DNA from 3 places in the Desulfovibrio sp. Fe33 genome. Region 2 is predicted to be linked to each of the others. Evidence: predicted binding sites of a transcription regulator. Region 2 holds the regulator's gene; each other region holds the start of a gene.

Evidence for each region. Region 2 encodes sigma-54, which starts transcription at its own class of promoters, with help from an activator protein. Its sites were predicted from a motif close to CTGGCACGGNNNNTGCTT; they were not measured.
Region 1: PSN43_RS02895 (NifB/NifX family molybdenum-iron cluster-binding protein) is a predicted target of sigma-54. The motif match lies at 3,646-3,663, and genes of this name have one in related genera.
Region 3: PSN43_RS11980 (flagellar hook protein FlgE) is a predicted target of sigma-54. The motif match lies at 3,328-3,345, and genes of this name have one in related genera.

Annotation. Positions count from the first base shown of each region.
Region 1 covers NZ_JAQKGU010000002.1:14,664-21,159, reverse strand. Annotated here, with positions in the region: gene ribB (3,4-dihydroxy-2-butanone-4-phosphate synthase) at 1-588, opposite strand, end outside; FMN riboswitch at 715-862, opposite strand; gene PSN43_RS02910 (hydrogenase maturation nickel metallochaperone HypA/HybF) at 1,007-1,363, shown strand; gene hypB (hydrogenase nickel incorporation protein HypB) at 1,379-2,038, shown strand; gene PSN43_RS02900 (sigma-54 interaction domain-containing protein) at 2,225-3,556, shown strand; gene PSN43_RS02895 (NifB/NifX family molybdenum-iron cluster-binding protein) at 3,712-4,062, shown strand; gene PSN43_RS02890 (Mrp/NBP35 family ATP-binding protein) at 4,175-5,050, shown strand; gene PSN43_RS02885 (HD-GYP domain-containing protein) at 5,440-6,123, opposite strand; gene PSN43_RS02880 (tetratricopeptide repeat protein) at 6,126-6,446, opposite strand.
Region 2 covers NZ_JAQKGU010000003.1:61,606-68,101, forward strand. Annotated here, with positions in the region: gene PSN43_RS05380 (KdsC family phosphatase) at 1-434, shown strand, start outside; gene lptC (LPS export ABC transporter periplasmic protein LptC) at 435-1,052, shown strand; gene PSN43_RS05390 (LptA/OstA family protein) at 1,093-1,896, shown strand; gene lptB (LPS export ABC transporter ATP-binding protein) at 1,897-2,622, shown strand; gene rpoN (RNA polymerase factor sigma-54) at 2,860-4,269, shown strand; gene hpf (ribosome hibernation-promoting factor, HPF/YfiA family) at 4,306-4,845, shown strand; gene PSN43_RS05410 (PTS sugar transporter subunit IIA) at 4,848-5,297, shown strand; gene rapZ (RNase adapter RapZ) at 5,316-6,197, shown strand; gene PSN43_RS05420 (PTS sugar transporter subunit IIA) at 6,200-6,496, shown strand, end outside.
Region 3 covers NZ_JAQKGU010000009.1:28,402-34,897, reverse strand. Annotated here, with positions in the region: gene PSN43_RS11990 (carbohydrate kinase family protein) at 1-140, opposite strand, end outside; gene PSN43_RS11985 (tetratricopeptide repeat protein) at 140-1,492, opposite strand; gene PSN43_RS11980 (flagellar hook protein FlgE) at 1,620-3,233, opposite strand; gene PSN43_RS11975 (OmpH family outer membrane protein) at 3,537-4,100, shown strand; gene PSN43_RS11970 (Hpt domain-containing protein) at 4,296-4,640, opposite strand; gene PSN43_RS11965 (hypothetical protein) at 4,744-6,006, opposite strand; gene PSN43_RS11960 (3D domain-containing protein) at 6,308-6,496, shown strand, end outside.

The DNA.
Region 1 (6,496 bases), on a different contig from region 2:
GTTGTGCTTGCGGGCGAAGGTCACGATTTCAGGCTGGCGGGCCATGGTACCGTCGGGATTGGTCAGCTCGCAAAGCACGCCGCACGGGGTCAACCCGGCCATGCGGGTCAGGTCCACCACGGCTTCGGTGTGGCCGCCGCGCTCCAGCACGCCGCCGGGACGGGCGCAGAGCGGAAAGACATGGCCGGGGCTCGCCAGATCGCCGGGCTTGGCGCCCGGAGCGATGGCCGCCTTGACGGTGGCCAGGCGATCCGCCGCCGATACGCCTGTGGTCACGCCCTCCACGGCCTCGATGGATACCGTGAAGGCGGTGTTGTACCGGCTGCGGTTGTTTTCGACCATCATGGGCAGGCCGAGGGACTTGATCTTCTCCTCGGTCATGCACAGGCAGACGATGCCGCTGCACTCGCGGATGAGCATGGCCATCTGGGGAACGGTCAGAAATTCGGCCGCAAAAATGAGGTCGCCCTCGTTTTCGCGTTCGATGTTGTCCGTGACCAGGACGCCCCGGCCACCCCGAAGGGCCGCCAAGGCGTGCTCGACACGGGACATGGGACCGCCGAATTGTTTGAGTAAAGGCTGATCCATCATCTTTCTTCTCCTTTGAAGACTATGAATGAATCAGGGCGCATAGACAGACCGACGAGCGCCGCGGCTCTCGTCGCGACAGTCGGTGCCGCGAGCGGAGACCGCCGGGCAAGGGCTGTAGGACTGCCTCATTCTCTTCATTCCGGACTATGACCGTCGGCCCCGGATTTACGCCGGGTCTGCTCGTCCCTCTCCACCCGGAGAGGCGCTCGCGGGCTAACTGGCAAGCCAGATCACCGCCGGTGGGGACTTCCACCCCGCCCTGAGAACAAGTTGGTTTGGTAATATGCCCCAACTGACTCGCAAGTCAACCAATACGGACACAATTCATAGGGGATTTCACCCTGGAGGCCAGTGCAATGCCGGAAGGAGGAAAACCCCCTTGATACCATAGGGAAATCAGTGTAGTGCGTTCTCCATGCATGAAATGTCGATTGTCGAATCCATCCTCGGCATCCTGCGCGAAGAGATGGTCAAATATGAAGGCCAAAAGCTCACGAAAGTGACCATCAAGAACGGCAGGCTCGCCGGGGCGGTCACGGAATCCCTCCAGTTCGCATGGGAAGCGCTCATTCCCGGCGGTGAATTCGACGGGGCCGAGCTCGAAGTCATCGAGGTGCCGGTGAAGGTGGCCTGCGGCGAATGCGGCGAGATATTCAGCCCGGAGCACACCCGATGTATGCCCTGCCCCAAGTGCAACGCCCTGCTGGGCCACGAGGTGCTGGAGGGCAAGGAACTGCTCATCGACTCCATCGAAGTGGACGACCAGCAATAAAGACAAGGAGAGACCATGTCCAAGGAAGTGACCATAGTCCGCAATGTTCTCGAGGCCAACGACAGGCTGGCTGACGAGTTGCAGAAGAAATTTCGGGTCAAGAAGATCCTGTGCCTGAACCTGATGAGCTCGCCGGGCGCGGGCAAGACGACCCTGCTCGAACGGACCCTGACCGACCTCAAGGACGAGTTCAACATGGCGGTCATCGAAGGCGACCTCCAGACCGACAACGACGCCCAGCGCGTGGCCGCCACCGGGGCGCAGGCCGTTCAGATCAACACCGAGGGCGGCTGCCACCTGGATTCCGGCATGGTCATGGACGCGCTCCAGGCCATCGACACCGACGGCCTGGACATTCTCTTCATCGAGAACGTCGGCAACCTGGTCTGCCCGGCCGAGTTCAATGTGGGCGAAGACTACAAGGTCACCCTCCTGTCCGTGGCCGAAGGCGACGACAAGCCTGAAAAATACCCGTTCATGTTCCACATTTCCGCAGTCATGCTGCTCAACAAGGTGGACCTGCTTCCCTATGTGGAATTCGACCTCAAAAAGGCCGAGGATCACGCCAAGAAGCTGAACAAGGACATCGAAGTCATGCCCATTTCCGCCCGCACCGGCGAAAACATGGAGCAGTGGTACGAATGGCTGCGCAAGAAGCGCGCCGAAAAGCTGTAGCCGACACGGCTGCAACCCGACGATGAACAACAAGGCCGCCTCAGGGCGGCCTTTTTCATGCACGCCCTCCGCCGGGGATGCCCGGTTCCTCTCCCCGAACAAGCCAGGCACGGCGCGAAAGAGTGTGGGCGAATTTTTCGCCCATAGCCCCTTGGCAAGGCGAGCGGGCGGATGTAGAATCTTCCCATGTCGTTTCCCAAAGACCTCCCCCTTGAAGCCGTGTTCGCTTCCATCGCCGACGGATTATTCACCGTGGACGCGGACTGGAACGTGACCTATTTCAACGAGTCCGCGCAACGGATCACCGGCATCTCCGGCGAGGACGCCCTGGGGCGCAAGTGCTGGGACGTGTTCCGCTCCTCCCTGTGCGACGGCCAGTGCGCGCTCAAGTCCTGCATCCGCAAGGGCGGGCGCATCGTCAACAAATCCATCTTCATCATCCGCTCCGACGGCACGACCCTGCCCATCGCCATCTCGGCCTCGCCGCTGAAGGACAACGACGGGAACGTGATCGGCGGGGTGGAGACCTTCCGAGACCTGACCGACATCCACGTGGCGCGGCAACAGGCCAAGGACATCTACCGATTCGAGAACATCGTGGGCCGCAGCCAGGCCCTGGAAAAAATTTTCCGCATCCTGCCGCAGATCAGCCGGTCCGAAGCCACCACCTTGCTGCTGGGCCAAAGCGGCACCGGCAAGGAACTGTTCGCCCGGGCCATCCATTCCCTGAGTCCGCGCAAGGACGGGCCTTTCGTCGCCGTGAACTGCGGCGCGCTGCCCGACACCCTGCTGGAGTCGGAGCTGTTCGGCTACAAGGCCGGGGCCTTCACCGACGCGCGCACGGACAAACCGGGCAGATTCGAGCTGGCCGACGGCGGCACGGTCTTCCTGGACGAGATCGGCGACATGCCCCAGAACCTCCAGGTCAAGCTGCTGCGTTTCCTCCAGGAAAAGACCTTCGAGCCCCTGGGCGGCGTCACGCCTGAACACGCCGACGTGCGCGTGGTGGCCGCAACCAACCGCAATCTCGAAGACGCCGTGGCCGAAGGGACATTCCGCCAGGACCTCTTCTACCGGCTCAACGTCGTCACCCTGACCCTGCCCCCGCTGACCGCACGCCAGGAAGACCTGCCCCTGCTCATCGACCACTTCCTCGCCGAGTTCAACGGGCTGCGCAACAAGGCCATCCGGGGCGTCAGCGAGGACGCCATGCATGTGCTCATGCGCCACGACTACCCGGGCAACGTGCGCGAACTTGAAAACATCCTCGAATACGCCTTCATCCTCTGCCCGGACGGGTTCATCCAGGTGGAGCACCTGCCGGAATACCTCCACCCCGCAAAGCCCCGAGGCGACGCGCCCGACGGACTGTCCGGGACCATGGACGCCATCAAACGCCGCGCCGCCATGGAAGCCGTCCGACGCAACAACGGCAAACGCATGGCCGCCTGCCGCGAACTCGGCATCACCAAGGACACGCTGCGCCGCCTTTTAACCGCTCCCGATCCGGGCGAATAATTCGTCATTACTCTTCATTTCAGGCGATTAATTCGCCCTCTTCGCAACCCTATGAAAAATCAAGATACTGAATTTATTACTATTTTTATTTGGCACAATCCATGCTCATTGGAAAACAACTGGTTCGGGTCCTGCCGGACTTTTGGAGAGAGACGATGAAGACGGATTCCGCCAAGCTGATCTGCCTGGCGTGCTACCAGGACCGACTGGCCTCCGTGTGCGAGAACGCGGACGGATACAAGCTGTTTGAAATACGTGACGATAAATTTTACCCCGCAGGCCTCCTATCCCTTCCCTCAAAGGACCCTATGGACAGGACATCCGCCATATTGGCCTGCGGGGTAACCATTTTTTTGTGCGGGGCCATCCGCAACCGGACCCGGCACGCCCTGGAGCGGGCCGGAATCACGGTCATCCCCTGGCTTACCGGCACCGAAAACCAAGTGCTCGAAGGTTATCTCCACGACGGACTGGCCGAATTGACCATGCCCGGAGCGGCGGTTTGACTTTTTTCAGGCCATGGTTATCTCTCTGTGACCCGGCCGCGACCGTTCGCCGGTTCGGGACCTGCATGTACCTCTAAGGCGGCTTCGGGTCGCCGTTTTTCAGGAGAATAGTATGAGTGGTTGTGAAGGATGTTCCTCCGCCTCGCCTGACGGAACCTGTACCAGCACCACGGGCTGCGACAAGCCCGAGGACCAGAAACTGCAAAAGACCCTGAGCCGCATCAAGCACAAGATCGTGGTCATGTCCGGCAAGGGCGGCGTGGGCAAATCCACCGTGGCCGCCAACATCGCCGTGGCCCTGTCTCTGGCCGGCAAGAAGGTCGGCCTGCTCGACGTGGACGTGCACGGACCGAGCGTGCCTCGCCTGCTCTCCCTCAAGGGCCAGCAGCCCCATATCGGCGCCGATGTCATGGAACCCGTGCCTTGGAGCAAGAACCTGTCGGTCATGTCCCTCGGCTTCCTGCTCCAGGACGACCGCCAGGCCGTCATCTGGCGCGGTCCGGTCAAGATCGGCCTCATCAAGCAGTTCGTCGAAGACGTCATGTGGGGCGATCTGGACTACCTCATCGTCGATTGCCCTCCGGGAACCGGTGACGAGCCCCTGTCCACCCTGCAAACCCTCGGACCCACCGCCATGGCCGTCATCGTCACCACCCCCCAGGGCGTGGCCATCGACGACGTCCGCCGGTCCGTGTCCTTCGTCGGCGAAGTGGGCAACCGCGTGCTCGGCATCGTCGAGAACATGTCCGGTTTCGCCTGCCCCGATTGCGGCAAGGTCCACGACATCTTCAAATCCGGCGGCGGCGAAGCCCTCGCCAAGGAATCGGGCGTCCAATTCCTCGGCCGCATCCCCCTCGATCCGGCCGTGGCAGACTCCGGTGACGAAGGCTACCCCTTCATGAAAGTCCACCGCGATACCGCGACCGGCAAGGCCATGGAAAAGATCATTGCCCCCGTCCTCGCTCTCCCCGACCCGCCCAAGGCGTAGTCGGCTGTCGCTTCATCAACAAGAAAGGCGGACGCGCAATGCGCGTCCGCCTTTTCTTGTTGATGCGCCTCCGGCGGCCGGGGGAAGGGGAGGAAAAACCCTTTGAAAAGGGTTCTTTCCTCCCCTTCCCCCGGACCCCCATCCCCTTCTTTTCCCAAACTTTCTGGCTCCGCTTCGCGGGATGCTCTGAGACTTTGTTTGAGGGCGGGAGTCGAAACTTCAGCTTCATTTAATAAATAGTTTAATGAGCCCTTTCGCCGAAGGCGACACAAAAAGTTTTGGAGGGTCCAGGGAACCTTTTTCAAAAGGTTCCCTGGCGGGGTCCGGGGCAGCGCCCCGGCTGCCTGCCGACGACAAAGCGCAATCGGCTCGGCCTGCCGTCAAGAATTTCAGTCGTGGGTGGATATGGTGGGGAGAAGTTTGAAAATTTTGCCCGAGGCGAGACGAAAGGCGTCCACCACCCGGGGATCGAACTGCGTTCCGGCGCACCGATAGATTTCGCGGCACGCATTGTCCATGGTCAACGCGGGCCGGTAGGGCCTGTTCTGGAGCATGGCGGAAAGAGAATCGGCCACGCTGATGATGCGTGCGCCAAGCGGGATGGCCGTGCCCTGGAGCCTGTGGGGGTATCCTTTGCCGTCCCAACGCTCGTGGTGATGCAGAACCATATCCACCACGCCGAGACGGTTGAGGGCGGCCACGGGTTCGAGAATGGCGGCTCCCGCTTCGGGATGATGCCGCACGGCCTGCCATTCTGCCGTAGTGAGCGGGTATTCCTTCCTGAGGACCGAATCCGGGACGCCGATTTTTCCGATGTCGTGCAGATGCCCGGCCACATGGATGGCGGCGGCCTTGGTCGGAGGGATTCCCATGGTCAGGGCCAATACCCAGGAGACTTCGGCCACCTCGTCGGAATGCATCGAAGTATGCGGGTCCTTGGCGTCAATGGCGTTGCCCAGGGACAGGGCGAACTGATGCAGGGTCGTGGGAAGAAAATCGCTCGAATCCAGAGGCTTCAAGGACGGCTCCGGCACCGATACGGTCGGCGCCGGAGCCATTTGAAATGCGTCCATGACTAAACGGCCCTGCTTCTGGCGGCGGGAAGGGAACCCAGATTGGTCATGATGACCCGGTGCAGGCCGGTTCCTTCGGCTCCGCCCTCCACGGCGCGGCTGGCCGCGATGCGATAGCTGACGCGCGCCTCTTCGTATTTGCCAGACACCTGATAGACCAGGCCCATGTTGTTGCGCACCTTGGCTTCGTGCAGGGGCGAGTTGAGGGACCGGGCCAGGCTGTCGGCCTGGGTCAACTGAAACAGGGCGTCGCCGGGACGGCCTTCGTTGCAGGCCCGCATTCCTTCACGATTGAGCATACCAAGTTTCTTCAACGAGCTCATACGACTTCTCCTTGGGATTGGGTTATCCGGCCGCGCCCGTGGCGGACCGG
Region 2 (6,496 bases):
AAGACGGCCTGCTCATGAAGCGATTCAATGTACAGGATGGTCTCGGAATCAAGGTGGCCCAGGCAATGGGGCTTGAGATTGGGGTCATTACCGGATTGAACCAAGCTCCTGTGGAGAATCGAGTCCGGGAGCTGGGCATCAAATTCTATTACGCAGGCCATCACCGCAAGCTCCCGCTGTTTGAGGAGATATGCGAAAAGGCCGGTGTCGATCCGAGCGAAGCCGCTTTCATGGGCGACGACTGGATCGATCTGGCGGTGATGAAGCGCGCCGGTTTGGCCCTTTGCGTGCCCAATGCCGTGCCCGAGGTGGTCGAGGCAGCCGATTGGATGTCCACTCGCAAAGGCGGGGAGGGCGCGGTTCGCGAAGCCATCTCTTTCATCCTCGAAGCCAAGGGCCTCAAGGAACAAGCCCTCAAATACTGGGTGGATTAGATGAAAAGCCGTCCGGCTCTGATTCTGCTCGTCATCTTCGCTCTTGGGCTGCTTCTTGGCGTAGGCGTCAACGAACTCTTTCTTTCCGATCCCATTCTGGAATCGAATGACGCCGCAGACCATGCCCCTGTGTCCCGCGAAGCCATGTTCGCCGACGCCGATATTTCAGCCGAGGACATCGAACTGGTGCAGGGCAAGCAGGGGAGTCTGGACTGGAAACTCCTGGCCAAGAGCGCGAAATATAATCAGGAGCTCGGTGTCATTGCCGTGGAATTCCCCCAGCTCACCGCCTTTTTCGGCGATGACCGCCAGGAGGTCTATGTCCAGTCCGAGCGCGGCGAGGTGGACCAGGGAAATGACAACCTCACGTTGTACGACAGGGTTCGCGGTCGATTCGGAGATCTGGCCCTGGACGCGCAGCAGCTTGATTATGTGGGGGCGATAGGTAAGGTGTACCTCAAGGGCGGCGTTTCGTTGCGTCGTCCCGACATGACCGTCCAGGCGAAGGCCCTGGAGATCGATCTTGTCACGAGACAACTGGTGGCCGCGGGCGGCGTGGAAGCGTTGCTGGCCCCCGAAGGGCTGGATGGAAGCCCTTTGCAAGACGACAAGGAATAAGACGTTGCTGAATACGGTTCGCCAAACGGTTCTTTTGCTGATGCTGGTTTTGCTCCTGGTTCCGGCAGGAGCCATGGCCCAGGATTGGGGTAATGTGTCCGAAGCCACTGTCAACCTCAATGTCCGCAAGGAGCCTGCGCCGGGTTCCGCTCATGTGGTCACCCTGACCAAGGGGGAGCGGGTGAGGACCGACTTTCCGCAAAATGGATGGGTGGCCGTATTCAAGCTTGAAGAACAGGAGCGGGACCTGTCCAAAGCCATCGGGTATGCCAACGCAAAATATTTCAAGACAGTCCAGGTGAAGAAGGCTGAGCCGACGCCCGCTGCCGCTCCGAAACTCGACTCCGGCGAAGGCGAGGTCAAGGCGCCTGTTGCCGTGACTCCGCCGCCCGCGCCGGTGCAGGTGGGCATTGATCCAAGCCGTGTGCCGGTAAAGATCACGTCCGATCGCATGACCTACGACGAGGCGGGCAAGATAATTTCCTTTGTGGGCAATGTGGTCGCCATTCACGGCGAGCTTACCCTTTGGGCCGACAAGCTTTCGGCCTACCTTCTGGCGAGCGGGCAGAGAAAATTCTCGGCCGACAGCATTGAGCGTATTGTCGCCGAGGGTAATGTCCGGGCGAAGAAGGGGAATACCGAGGGGACCTGCGGAAGGCTGACGTATATGGTCGGTCCGCAGCTTCTCAAGATGGAGCAGAATCCCAAATTGCAGGACGGTCCCAATTCCCTGACGGGCGAAGTCATCAATTTCCATATCAAGGACGACCGGTCCGAGGTCATCGGTGGCGAGCAGCGCGTCAAGGCCATCTTCATGACTCCCGGCAACGTGAAGGTGCAATAGATGGGCGAAGGTCTTCGCGCAACCAACCTGTCCAAGCGGTACGGCCAGAAAGAGGTCGTGCACGGCATCAACATTGAGCTTCACCCCCGGGAAGTCGTCGGTCTGCTCGGGCCAAACGGCGCGGGAAAAACCACGACGTTCTACATGCTTGTAGGCATCGTGCGGCCCAACACCGGAGTTGTGACCCTTGACGGGAAGGAGCTTACGGACAAGCCTCTGCACGAACGCGCGAGGCTCGGGGTGAGCTACCTCCCGCAGGAAAGCTCGATCTTCAAGAAACTGACCGTGCGCCAGAATTTGGAGATCATCCTCGAACAGACTTCCATGACTTCCAAGGAGCAGCGGGCCAGGGCGGACGAGCTGCTTGAGATGTTCACCATCACCAAGCTGGCGGATCAGGCGGCCATGTTCCTGTCCGGCGGCGAGCGCCGCAGGCTGGAAATAGCCCGGGCGCTGATCCTCGACCCACAGTTCATTCTTCTCGATGAGCCGTTCGCAGGTATCGACCCCATTGCCGTTATCGACATTCAGGAGATTATCTCCGTGCTCAAGTCCATGGAGATCGGCATCCTCATTTCCGACCACAACGTTCGGGAAACATTGAATATCTGCGACCGGGCCTACCTCGTTTACGAGGGTACGGTCATCCTGGAAGGTGCTCCGACCGATATCGTGAAGTCCAGCCGAGCCCGCCAGATTTACCTGGGCGAAGACTTCCGGCTCTAATCCAAAGACCGAATCTTTTTTTAGCTTTCTCGATTTACACCGTACCCAAAGGTTGGTACACTTTTTTCATGCCATATAGTGCCCGATGGATTGGCAGTAGAAACAGGATGTTATCACCATGGTGTTGCATCCTTTAATTCGTTGTGGCATAGTTCAATCGAAAGAAATGGCAGGCTGTGTAAAAAAATTTTCTTTATCCGTCAGCCGATAAACACAACCCTAAGTGAGTGACGAATCATGGGATTGGAACTTCGACAACAGCTCAAGCTCTCGCAGCAACTGGTCATGACGCCTCAGTTGCAGCAGGCCATCAAGCTGCTGCAGCTCTCCCGTCTTGAACTGTTGGAGACGGTGCAGCAGGAATTGTTGGAGAATCCTTTCCTGGATGAAACGGAAACGGAAACCGAGGTGCCCGACAAGACCGAGGTCCTGACCGAGTCCCAGGCGGAAGAGGAGTTGGTTCGGAACGCGGATTGGGAGAACTATCTCGGCGAATTTTCCTCCACTTCCAAGCAGGCGTTGTCACGCGACCTGGAAATGCCGGAAGAGGGTGTTTCCTTCGAGGCGCGGCTCGCTTCCAAGCCTTCCCTGGAAGGCCATCTCAATTGGCAGATGCGTCTTTCCAGCTTCACGGAAAGCGAGTTGGCGATTGGTGACGTCATTCTGGGCAATCTCGATTCCAACGGCTACCTTCAGGCTTCCATGGAAGAGATAGCCGCCATGGTTCAGGCTTCCGAAGAGGAAATCGAGAGCGTTCTCACCCGCATCCAGCATCTCGACCCGGTGGGAGTGGGGGCGCGCACTCCTCAGGAGTGTCTTCTGGTCCAGATGGAAGTCCTGGGCTATGACGATCCGATTCTTGTCTCCCTGGTGCAGGACCACTTGGAAGACCTGGAAAAGAACCGCTATAAGCCTCTCGCCCGCAAGTTCAAGATTTCCATGGAGGAGCTCAAGGATTATTTGGATTTGCTCCAGACCCTTGACCCCATGCCGGGCGCCAGCTTTTCCAGCACCGAGCCGCATTACGTAAGCCCTGATGTCTTCGTCTACAAATACGGTGACGACTTCGTCATCATCCTCAACGAGGATGGTATGCCCCGTTTGCAGATGAACACCTTCTACATGGATTCCATGAAGGGCGCTGCCGACAAGGAAAAGGAATATTTCCAGGAAAAGATGCGTTCCGCCGCATGGTTGATGAAAAGTCTGTACCAGCGGCAGCGAACCCTGTATAAAGTAGTCGAAAGCATTGTCGGATTCCAAAGAGCCTTTTTCGAGGAAGGCGTGACAAAGCTCAAACCCCTGATCCTCAAGGAGGTGGCAGAAGATATAGAGATGCACGAGTCCACCGTGAGCCGGATCACTACCAGCAAGTATGTTTCGACTCCTCACGGCATTTTCGAGTTGAAGTTCTTCTTCAATTCGGCCCTGGACCTCAATGACGGTTCCCAGGTGGGTTCGGAGAGCGTCAAGGCGCTCATCAAGCAAATGATCTCAGAAGAAGACACGAAGAAACCGCTCAGCGACGAGAGAATCGGCGAAATCCTCCAGGAAAAGCTGGAAGTGAACATCGCCCGGCGCACGGTCGCCAAATACCGCTCGGCCATGGGCATTCCTTCGTCTTCGAAACGCAAGCAGTATTTCTAGATTCTGCTTGCCGCAAACACAACCAGGAGGCAGCGTATGAACATCAGCTTCACTTTCAAGAATTTCGAGCCTTCCGATCACCTCAAGGGGTACGCGGAAAAGCGTTTTGAAAAGGTAGCAAAGTACGTTTCCGATGCGGAGGCAGATCTCCAGGTCAACCTGCTGGTCGATAAGTTCCGCCATAAGGCGGATGTGATCCTGAATTCGGATCGCATTCATATCTCGGCCTACGAAGACTCTGAAGACATGTACTCCACCATTGATATGGTCCTGGACAAGCTGGAAGCCCAGCTCCGCAAGATGCGGGAAAAGATGAAGAACCGCCCCAGACAGGCGCGTCCGAATAAAATGGTGCAGATGAACTACCTGTCCTTCGAGGACGGCAGCGGTTCCGCTCCCACCATCGTCGGCACCGATGCATACGAGCCCAAGCCCATGTCCGTGGACGAGGCCGCCATGCAGCTGGATGCCCTTGATAACGAGTTCCTGGTGTTTCGCAATTCGGAAACCGAAGGCGTTAACGTCATATACAAGAGAAAGAACGGCGATTACGGACTGATCGACCCCGGTAACTAAGCATGAAACTCAGTGACTACCTGGCGAAGGAGTTGATCCTTCCCGAATTGCAGTCCGAAGACAAATCGGACGTGTTGCATGAACTAGTCGCCCCCTTGGGCGAGCAATATCCAGAGATGGACACGGACCAGGCGGTCCGTGTCCTTCTCGATCGAGAAAGACTCGGCTCCACAGGCATCGGGGATGGCATCGCCATCCCGCACGGCAAGCTCGAGGACCTGGAGAAGGTTATCGTGGTCGTGGGGCGCAGCCGGAAGGGCGTGGAGTTCGAGGCGCTCGATCACAGTCCTTGCCATATCTTCTTCCTGGTGCTCGCGCCGGAACAGGTGGCGGGTATGCATCTGCGCGTCCTGGCCCAGATATCCCGCCTTCTCAAGGACGAGGAATTTCGCAAGGAGTTTCTTGCGGCCGAAGATCTCGAGGCCCTCTGGTCTCTCCTCAAAAGCGTCTAAATCGAAGGGTGGGCTCCTTTGACGTCGAACAATTCATTCCCCGTGGTCATCGTTACCGGACTTTCCGGTTCCGGCAAGAGTACCGCACTTCGGGTTTTTGAGGACCTCGGGTTCTTTTGTATCGACGGACTGCCGTCCGAGATGTCGCCCAAACTCGCCGATCTCATTCTCAAATTCGACACCAAATACCGTGGCCTGGCGCTCGGCATGGACCTTCGCCAGTTCGAGTTCGTTGACGGATGGGGACAGGCGTTGGAAGGGTTCCGGGAACTCGGCATCACGCCGCAAGTCCTTTTCCTTGAGGCTAAGATGGCCGAGTTGGTTCGCCGTTACGCCACGACTCGCCGTCCGCATCCGCTCGAGTGCCGTAATCTCGGGCTGGAACAGGCCCTTGAAAAGGAAAAGCAGCTCCTTGAGCCGGTGCGTTCCCAAGCCGCCCTGGTCTTGGACACCACGGACTATTCCATCCACGATCTGCGCAGGGTCATTCAAACCAAATGGTCGGCCCTGGAAGACGTGCGTATGGGGATGCGGGTGCACATCATCACCTTCGGCTTCAAGTATGGCGTGCCGTCCGAGGCTGATTTGGTCTTTGACCTCCGTTTTCTGCCTAATCCCTATTTCGACAAGTCGCTGCGCCCATTGTCCGGCATGGACAAGGCCGTGTCCGACTATGTCCTCGATAATCCCGCCGGGAGCGGGTTTATCAAGCGGTTTCATGAATTTCTGCTTTATATCCTTCCGCTTTACGCAGACGAAGGACGCTACAGGATAACTCTGGCGCTGGGTTGCACCGGAGGCCGACACAGGTCGGTATCCGTTGCCGAGTCGGTACTGGCGACACTCAAGGAAAAAGGGTATACAGTATCGATTGAACATCGACATATGGAACTCGGTTAGACATGGTTGCAAAGACTGAAAAAAAGGAAGGCGTGATCGGCGTGGTGCTGGTTACGCACGGAACTTTCGGCGAAACCCTGCTTCAGGCGGCGGAGATGGTCCTGGGTCCCCAGGTGAACTGCCTGGCCGTGGGGATCGACGTGCAGAAGGGTGTGGACGAGGCATTGGAGGGCGTAAGAAAGGCCATCCAGTCTCTTGAACAGGGGAAGGGCGTCCTGGCCCTCACCGACTTGTTCGGCGGTTCTCCCACGACCATGTCCCTGTCGCTTATGAAATCGGAAAATGTCGAGGTTATCACC
Region 3 (6,496 bases), on a different contig from region 2:
ACACGGGACACGGGCACCCCGGCCCCGCCCAGCGCGTTGACCTGGTAGGCGAAATTGGCGGGAGCCCCGCCGAGCAGGCGCGCATGGGGCAATACGTCCCAGAGGATTTCCCCCAACCCGACGGCAAGTATCGGCTTCATCAACGCCCGGCCTTTTCCACGATGAGCCTGAGCCGCGCCTCGGCACGTTCCCGCAGAGGCGAATCCGAAGCCGCGGTCCGCTCCAGAAAGGCGACGAGATTGTCCAGCGCGGACTCCATGTAGGGGTGATCCGGTCCCAGAGCCGCCTCATAGGCCGCGAAACCGCGCTCGAAACAGTCGAAGGCCTCTTCGGCCGCTCCCTGCCCGTCCAGGAACAGGGCCAGATTGCACAAGGCCTGGGCGGTCTCGGGGTGATCCTCGCCAAAAGTCCGGCTGCGAATGGACAGGCTTTTGCGGAAATGCGCCTCGGCCTCCGGAGCCTTGCCCAGACGCTCGAAAAGCAGCCCGGCCAGATTGTGGCTCGCGGCGGTCTCGGGGTGATGCTCACCGTACAGGGCGGCGGTCATGTCCAGGCTTTCCAGGGCGAGGCGCAGCCCGTCCTGCGGACGGTCGAGCGCATCCATGAGCAGAGCCAGGTTGTGCAGGCAGGAGGCTGCGGCCGGATGACGCTCTCCCCCCGAGGCCCGCAGGACGGCCAGGCAATCGTTGAGCGCGGCCTCGGCCCCGGACAGATCGCCGCGCGCCTGCCGGACCATGGCCAAACCGTTCAGCACCGGGATCATGGCCGGATTGTTTTCGGTGAGGATTTCGCGTTGCAGGTCCAGACAGGCGGAAAAGGCCGCTTCGGCGCGGGCCAAATCTCCCCCCGCCTGATAGACCGTGGCCAGCCCTTCCAGATCGGCGGTGATGTCCGGATGACGATCGCCCTTGAGGGCAACATCCACGGTCATGGCCGCTTCCAGCAGTCCGGCGGCTTCCTGATGGCGCTGTCCGTAATAAAGTGTGAAACCGGCCTGATGCATGACCCGGTTGGCGGCGGCGGTATTCACGCCGAGGTCGGCGGCCGCGTCGCGGCAGGCCAGGACGTGGGGAAGAAGCCATTCCACAAGGGGCAGGTTCTGCGGATCGGCGTCGGGCAGGGACAAGTTCAGGGCGTAGATGGCCCGCCCGGCCCATTCGGCCGCCTGATCCCGGTCCATGGCCTCGCGCAGGGTTTCGCGCACATCCCTCGGCAGGGTGAAGACCTGGGCGTCCGGGTCGGCGACGACCAGCCCGCGCTCGATGAGCGGGGTCATCATGGCCGTGGCCGCAAAAAAAGCCGCGGCGGGGTTGACCAGCGCCGGGTTGTGCATGGTCCCCTCCACGGACAGGGCGAAATCGTAGGGCAGGGGCGCATCGGCCAGCATGGCGGCCATGTACAGGGATTCCGCCCCGCCCGGGGCCTCCCGTTCCACCTCCCGGACCAGGGCCATGACGGCCTCCCGGCTGCGGGCGTCGCTTGTCTCCGTCACGTGAAACTCCTTGTTGGCGGATCACGTTCTGACTATCCGCTTTATCCGGGAAATTCAAGGCGGGGCGCGAAAAAGGGCGTCGCCCGGACCGACCGGACGACGCCCCGCGTTGCGATGAAAAAAAGGACTAGCGCTTGATCGAAATGAGGGTGTTCAAAATCGAATCCGAAGTGGTGATGACCTTGGTATTGGCCTGGTATCCGCGCTGGGTCACGATCATATTGGAGAACTCCCTGGCCATGTCCACGTTGCTCTCTTCCAGGGTATTCTGATTAATGAGCCCCCGCCCACGGTCCCCGGCCGTGCCGAGAATGGCTTCGCCCGAGGCCTCGGTGGCAACGAAATTGGTGCCGCCGTCCCGCTGGAGCCCCCACGGGCTGTTGAACTTGTATACGGCCACCTGATACAATTCCTCGCTCTGCCCGTTGGAGAAGTGGCCGCTGAGCACACCCTCCTCGTCCACGCTGACGTAGTTGAGATACCCCCAGGAGTAGCCGTTCTGGAGACTGAACAGGGTGGAGGACGGCAGATCGTAGCTGGTGGTCACGCGGGCGTCGCGGTTCATGGAGTCCATCTCCGGAAGCAGGTCCGCGTTGGTCCCGATGTCGGCGGCCGATGTCACGGCCCCGCCCGACCAGGAGGCCGTGTCGGAGTTGATCCCGAAATCGTAGGAAATATTTCCGGTTCCGCCGTTGCTGGCGAACGTGTAGTTGAACTGCGCCAGGCCCTCCTCGCTGAATTCGGCCGGGACCCAGGCCGCCGGGTCCGTGCCGCCTTCTCCCGATGCGCTCGCGCGGTCCAGAGTGAAGGCCGACTGGTTGATCAGCGCGCCCCTGTCGTTGAAGGTCAAAACCCCCATCCCGGCCAGTCCGGCCGCGGAAGTGCCCTGAGCGGCCGACCCGTCCGAATCGCCCGGCATGGCGATGAGGTATTCCCAATAGGTGTAGCCGGGCACGGCGTTGGAAAGACCCGCCGTGGGCACCGGATCGAAATAGACGGTCATCTCGTGGCTGTTGCCGTTCTCGTCGAACACGTTCACGGCCGTGGAATACTGCGCCTGCGCATCGCCGAAGGGGGAGTCCGAACCGGTCCTGTTGGCGGAATACGCCCCGAGCATGGCGAAAAAGGGATTTTCCTCGTCGGATATCTGGCTCAAAGCCGAATGATCCAGCCGCGTGACGACCTCAACCGAAGAGGTGGCCAAAGGCGAGGACCTGACCACGCGGGCGGTCTGGCCGTCCACGGTCACGTCTTCGAAAGGCAGTTGCACGTCGGACACGCCGCCCGCCAACTGCCCGGTCTCCCGGTCATAGGCGAACCCTTGCAAACGGTATCCCTGGGCATTGACCAGATAGGCCTCGTTGTCGAAACGGAAATCTCCGGCGCGCGTATAATGGGACGCCCCGCGGATGGTCCCGGAAGGATCGTTGACGCCGAAGAAGCCCTCGCCAGAAATGGCCAGGTCCGTGGCCGTGGTGGTCCCGGACAAAGCGCCCTCGGTAAAATCGCCCCGGATGGACGACACGCCCACGCCCTTGCCCAACTGGCTGGTTCGGACCGAGCCGGATTCATACAGAGCGCCGCCCGAAGCCACCTGCTGGCTGATGAGATCGCCGAACAAGATGTCCGAGCGCTTGTAGCCGATGGTGCCGACGTTGGCCAGGTTGTTGGCCAGGACCTGCATTCCCTGGCTGTGGGCCACCACGCCGGTGGCTCCCACGTACATGCTGCTGAAACCCATACTTCCTCCGATTCGGCGCAGGCCGAACTCGCGGGAACCGCCGGAATACCCATTTCCCGGCAAGAAGTTCCCGATGCCTTCTCGATGGGATATACAGCAAGGGGTGTGCCAGCAGGAATCCGCCATGTTTTCAAGAGGAAAAGAGGAATGGAACGGCGGAACTTCCTGCCGCGCCAGCTTCGTCCGAACCTTGCCGCCGCAACCGGCTATTCGATGTTTCCCTTGCCAGATATCCCCGGCGCGAGTAGTCTTGCGCGACTTTAAGATCCAACCGACTTCAAACGAAACAATGGAGATATGGCAATGAAACGGATTCTTCCCCTGTTCCTCGTCGCGGCCCTGGTACTCGGCCTGAGCGCCTGCAACCAGGAACCGTCGGTCAAGATAGGCGTCGTGGACGAGGCTGCCGCCTTCAAGGACAACAAGCTGGCCACCGAGGCCATGGCCCACCTCCAGGAAATGGGCAAGCCTCTCCAGGCAAAGGCTGAGGCCGCCTACAAAGCCATGCAGGCCGAACAGACCGAAGAGAACGTGGCCGCCTACAAGTTGGCCATGGGCGAACTGCAAAACACCATGACCGCCGAACAGCAGCGCGTCGTGGGCCTGGTCGACGCCAAGTTCAACGAAGTCCTGGACAACTACCGCAAAGAAAAGGGACTGACCCTGATCCTGAGCAGGCAGGCCATAATCTCGTCCAGCGAAAGCGTGGACATCACCAAGGATATCGTGGCTGCCATGGACAAGGTGCAGGTTGACTTCACCCGTCCCGAAGCGCCCCAGGCCGAAACCCCGGCCCCGGAAGCCGCAACGGCTCCGGCCGAGGAACCCGCCAAGACCGCTCCCGAGGGCGGCGAGGCCACGAAATAGCCGGCCACCCGTTGACAAAAAAAGGCCTGTCCAATGCGGACAGGCCTTTTTTTTTGAACTATTCCGTTCGCTCCCTGCAAAAAAATCAGGGGTGAAAGCCGCTTCGCGGCAATTGTCGGGTGATTCCGCCTCCGGCGGGCAAGGGCTCGCACCCTTGCATCCCATGTATGCGCCTTCGGCGCGGGCTTACAGGTCTCAACAGCGGCTTGTGAAATCCTCCATGAGCGCCATGGCCTGATCCAGTTCCTCGATAAACATCCCGAGCCTTTTCCGCACACTGTCCAGATCGCCGTCCTGCGCTGCGAACTCCATCGCCAGGGCCAGCCTGCTTAACGCACCGGCGCGGACCACTCCGCACATCCCTTTCAATGAATGAGCCAGTTTGCCCGCCTTGTCCGTGTCATCCTCGGCCAGAGCCCTGGTCAACTCGGCCACACGTTTCGGGCAATCCTCGATGAAGGCTTCGACAAGGACGACGGCCAGTCCCCTGTCTTGGACAACGCTGTCCAGGAAATGATCCACATCGAACAAATCCTTCATTGTCCCCCCCCCTCTCGTTTTATATGGCCACTTTTAATACCATTCCGCATACAAATTGGGAAGAGGGGCCCACAACGGCAGAACGAAGAACGCCCCGACGCGGCTAGGGGCAGGTGCAAGGGCCTCCGGCCAGATGACGCCACCGGCCCCGATCGAAGACGAGCAGTATTTCCTGCATCGTCCGATTCCGGCAGTTGCGCAGACAATAACGGATCGGCTGCCTCAAAAAGCCCTCGGCCACCCGCCGGGACCGGAAGCCATTCGCTCGCACCCAAACGTCGGCCCCCGGATCGGCGGACCGAATCCGGCCGTAAGCGCCTTCGCCCCCGGAGTCTCCCTGCTGCGGAGCCGCTATGACCGTGGGCCGGGCAAGCGAGAGGAACCCGCGCCGTCCCAAAAAGGATAATCTTGAGCTGCCGCACACCAGGACGCCGCAATCCGCGTCTCCGTATCGAAAGACCAGCCCGTTCCCGGATATGGAAATGCGCCGGGCCGCCTGAAGCATGGCCGAAGCCGAGACCCGCAACGGCTCCGTCCTTATCTCCCGAGCTTCCACGCCATTCAGGCACATGACGGGATGCCGCGCTACCAGATGTTCCTCCAACCGCCCGGTCTGCCTGAACCAGCGTACCCGGATGTCGCCGCGCGCCAGCAGCCCCTCGGCCATAACGGCCAGAGCGAGCGTCATTCCAGCCTGTCTGGCCACCCGGCGCGTCGACGGAGCCAGCCCCTCGGCGCGATCGGCCAGCAGCCTGCCGCAAAGCACGGCGCACGCCGACAGGTCCTGCCCCCCCTTGCGGTCCAGAGCATCCAGGCACATTCGCACCAGGCCGTCGTTCCCGGCCGCTTCCCGGGAAGACAAAAGCATTCTCGACACGGCCGGAAACGTCTCCGCCGGAGAGAGCGGTCGCGGCTCGGCAGGCAGACGGCCCGTGCAGGCGGCCGCTCCGAGCAGCGCCAGCTCAGCGCACGCGCTCAACGGATGTCCCCCTTGAACCGGTGACATGGTGTTAGGCATGGGAAAGGACGCCTCCACCGGCACGGACCAGCCGCACCGGACGAACCAGTCCGGGAACCCGCCGTCGAAACCGCGGGCCGCTTCCGCCAGGGCGCGCAGGCTGTCAGGCAGCCAGTACTCACCCACCGGATAACCGCTCTCCATGAGTTCGAGAATGCCGCCAAGCCTCTCCGGCGACGCGGATGTGCACACCGCGACACGCAATTTGCCCACTCGCCTCTCGCGCAACATTCCGGACAGATCGCCTCGCAGAGTCCCGCCGTCGAAAAGATACGTTCCCCGACGGGTGGTCAGCAGGCAAGCATCCCCGCTGGATGCGGGGAGCATTCTGAATATCGTCAAATCCATTATTATCCTTGATAAAATTCTGACCACGCCTTCTGTTCGTCAACACTATATTGAAAGCGATATTCTATATCAAGAAATAATTTCACCCAAAAAAATAACGGCGCTCTAACCGCCCGAAAATACGGGCCGCTTTCTTGACGCCATCCGGCAATCACAGAGACGTTATTTTTTTATCATCTATGATATCAGCTTGTTACGACAAAAAGGCCTACGTCTTGCATCGAAAAAGCTTTGACGTTGACAAGATTTTTTTGGGTCATTATATGCCACAAACCAAAATCGACAACGGAGCACTCCCTATATGCGAATACTCTTCAACTACACCTTCACCCCGGTCCTTTGCGCGACCCTCGTGATCCTGGCGGTAGTCGTCGTCGTGAAACAACAGAAAATCGACGACCTGACACACCGCCTTGAGCTGGTCCAGAAGACCGCCGAGGCGCGCAGGATACTGGTCGAGGAGGCCCGCCTCCTCCAGAAGGCCAAAAAC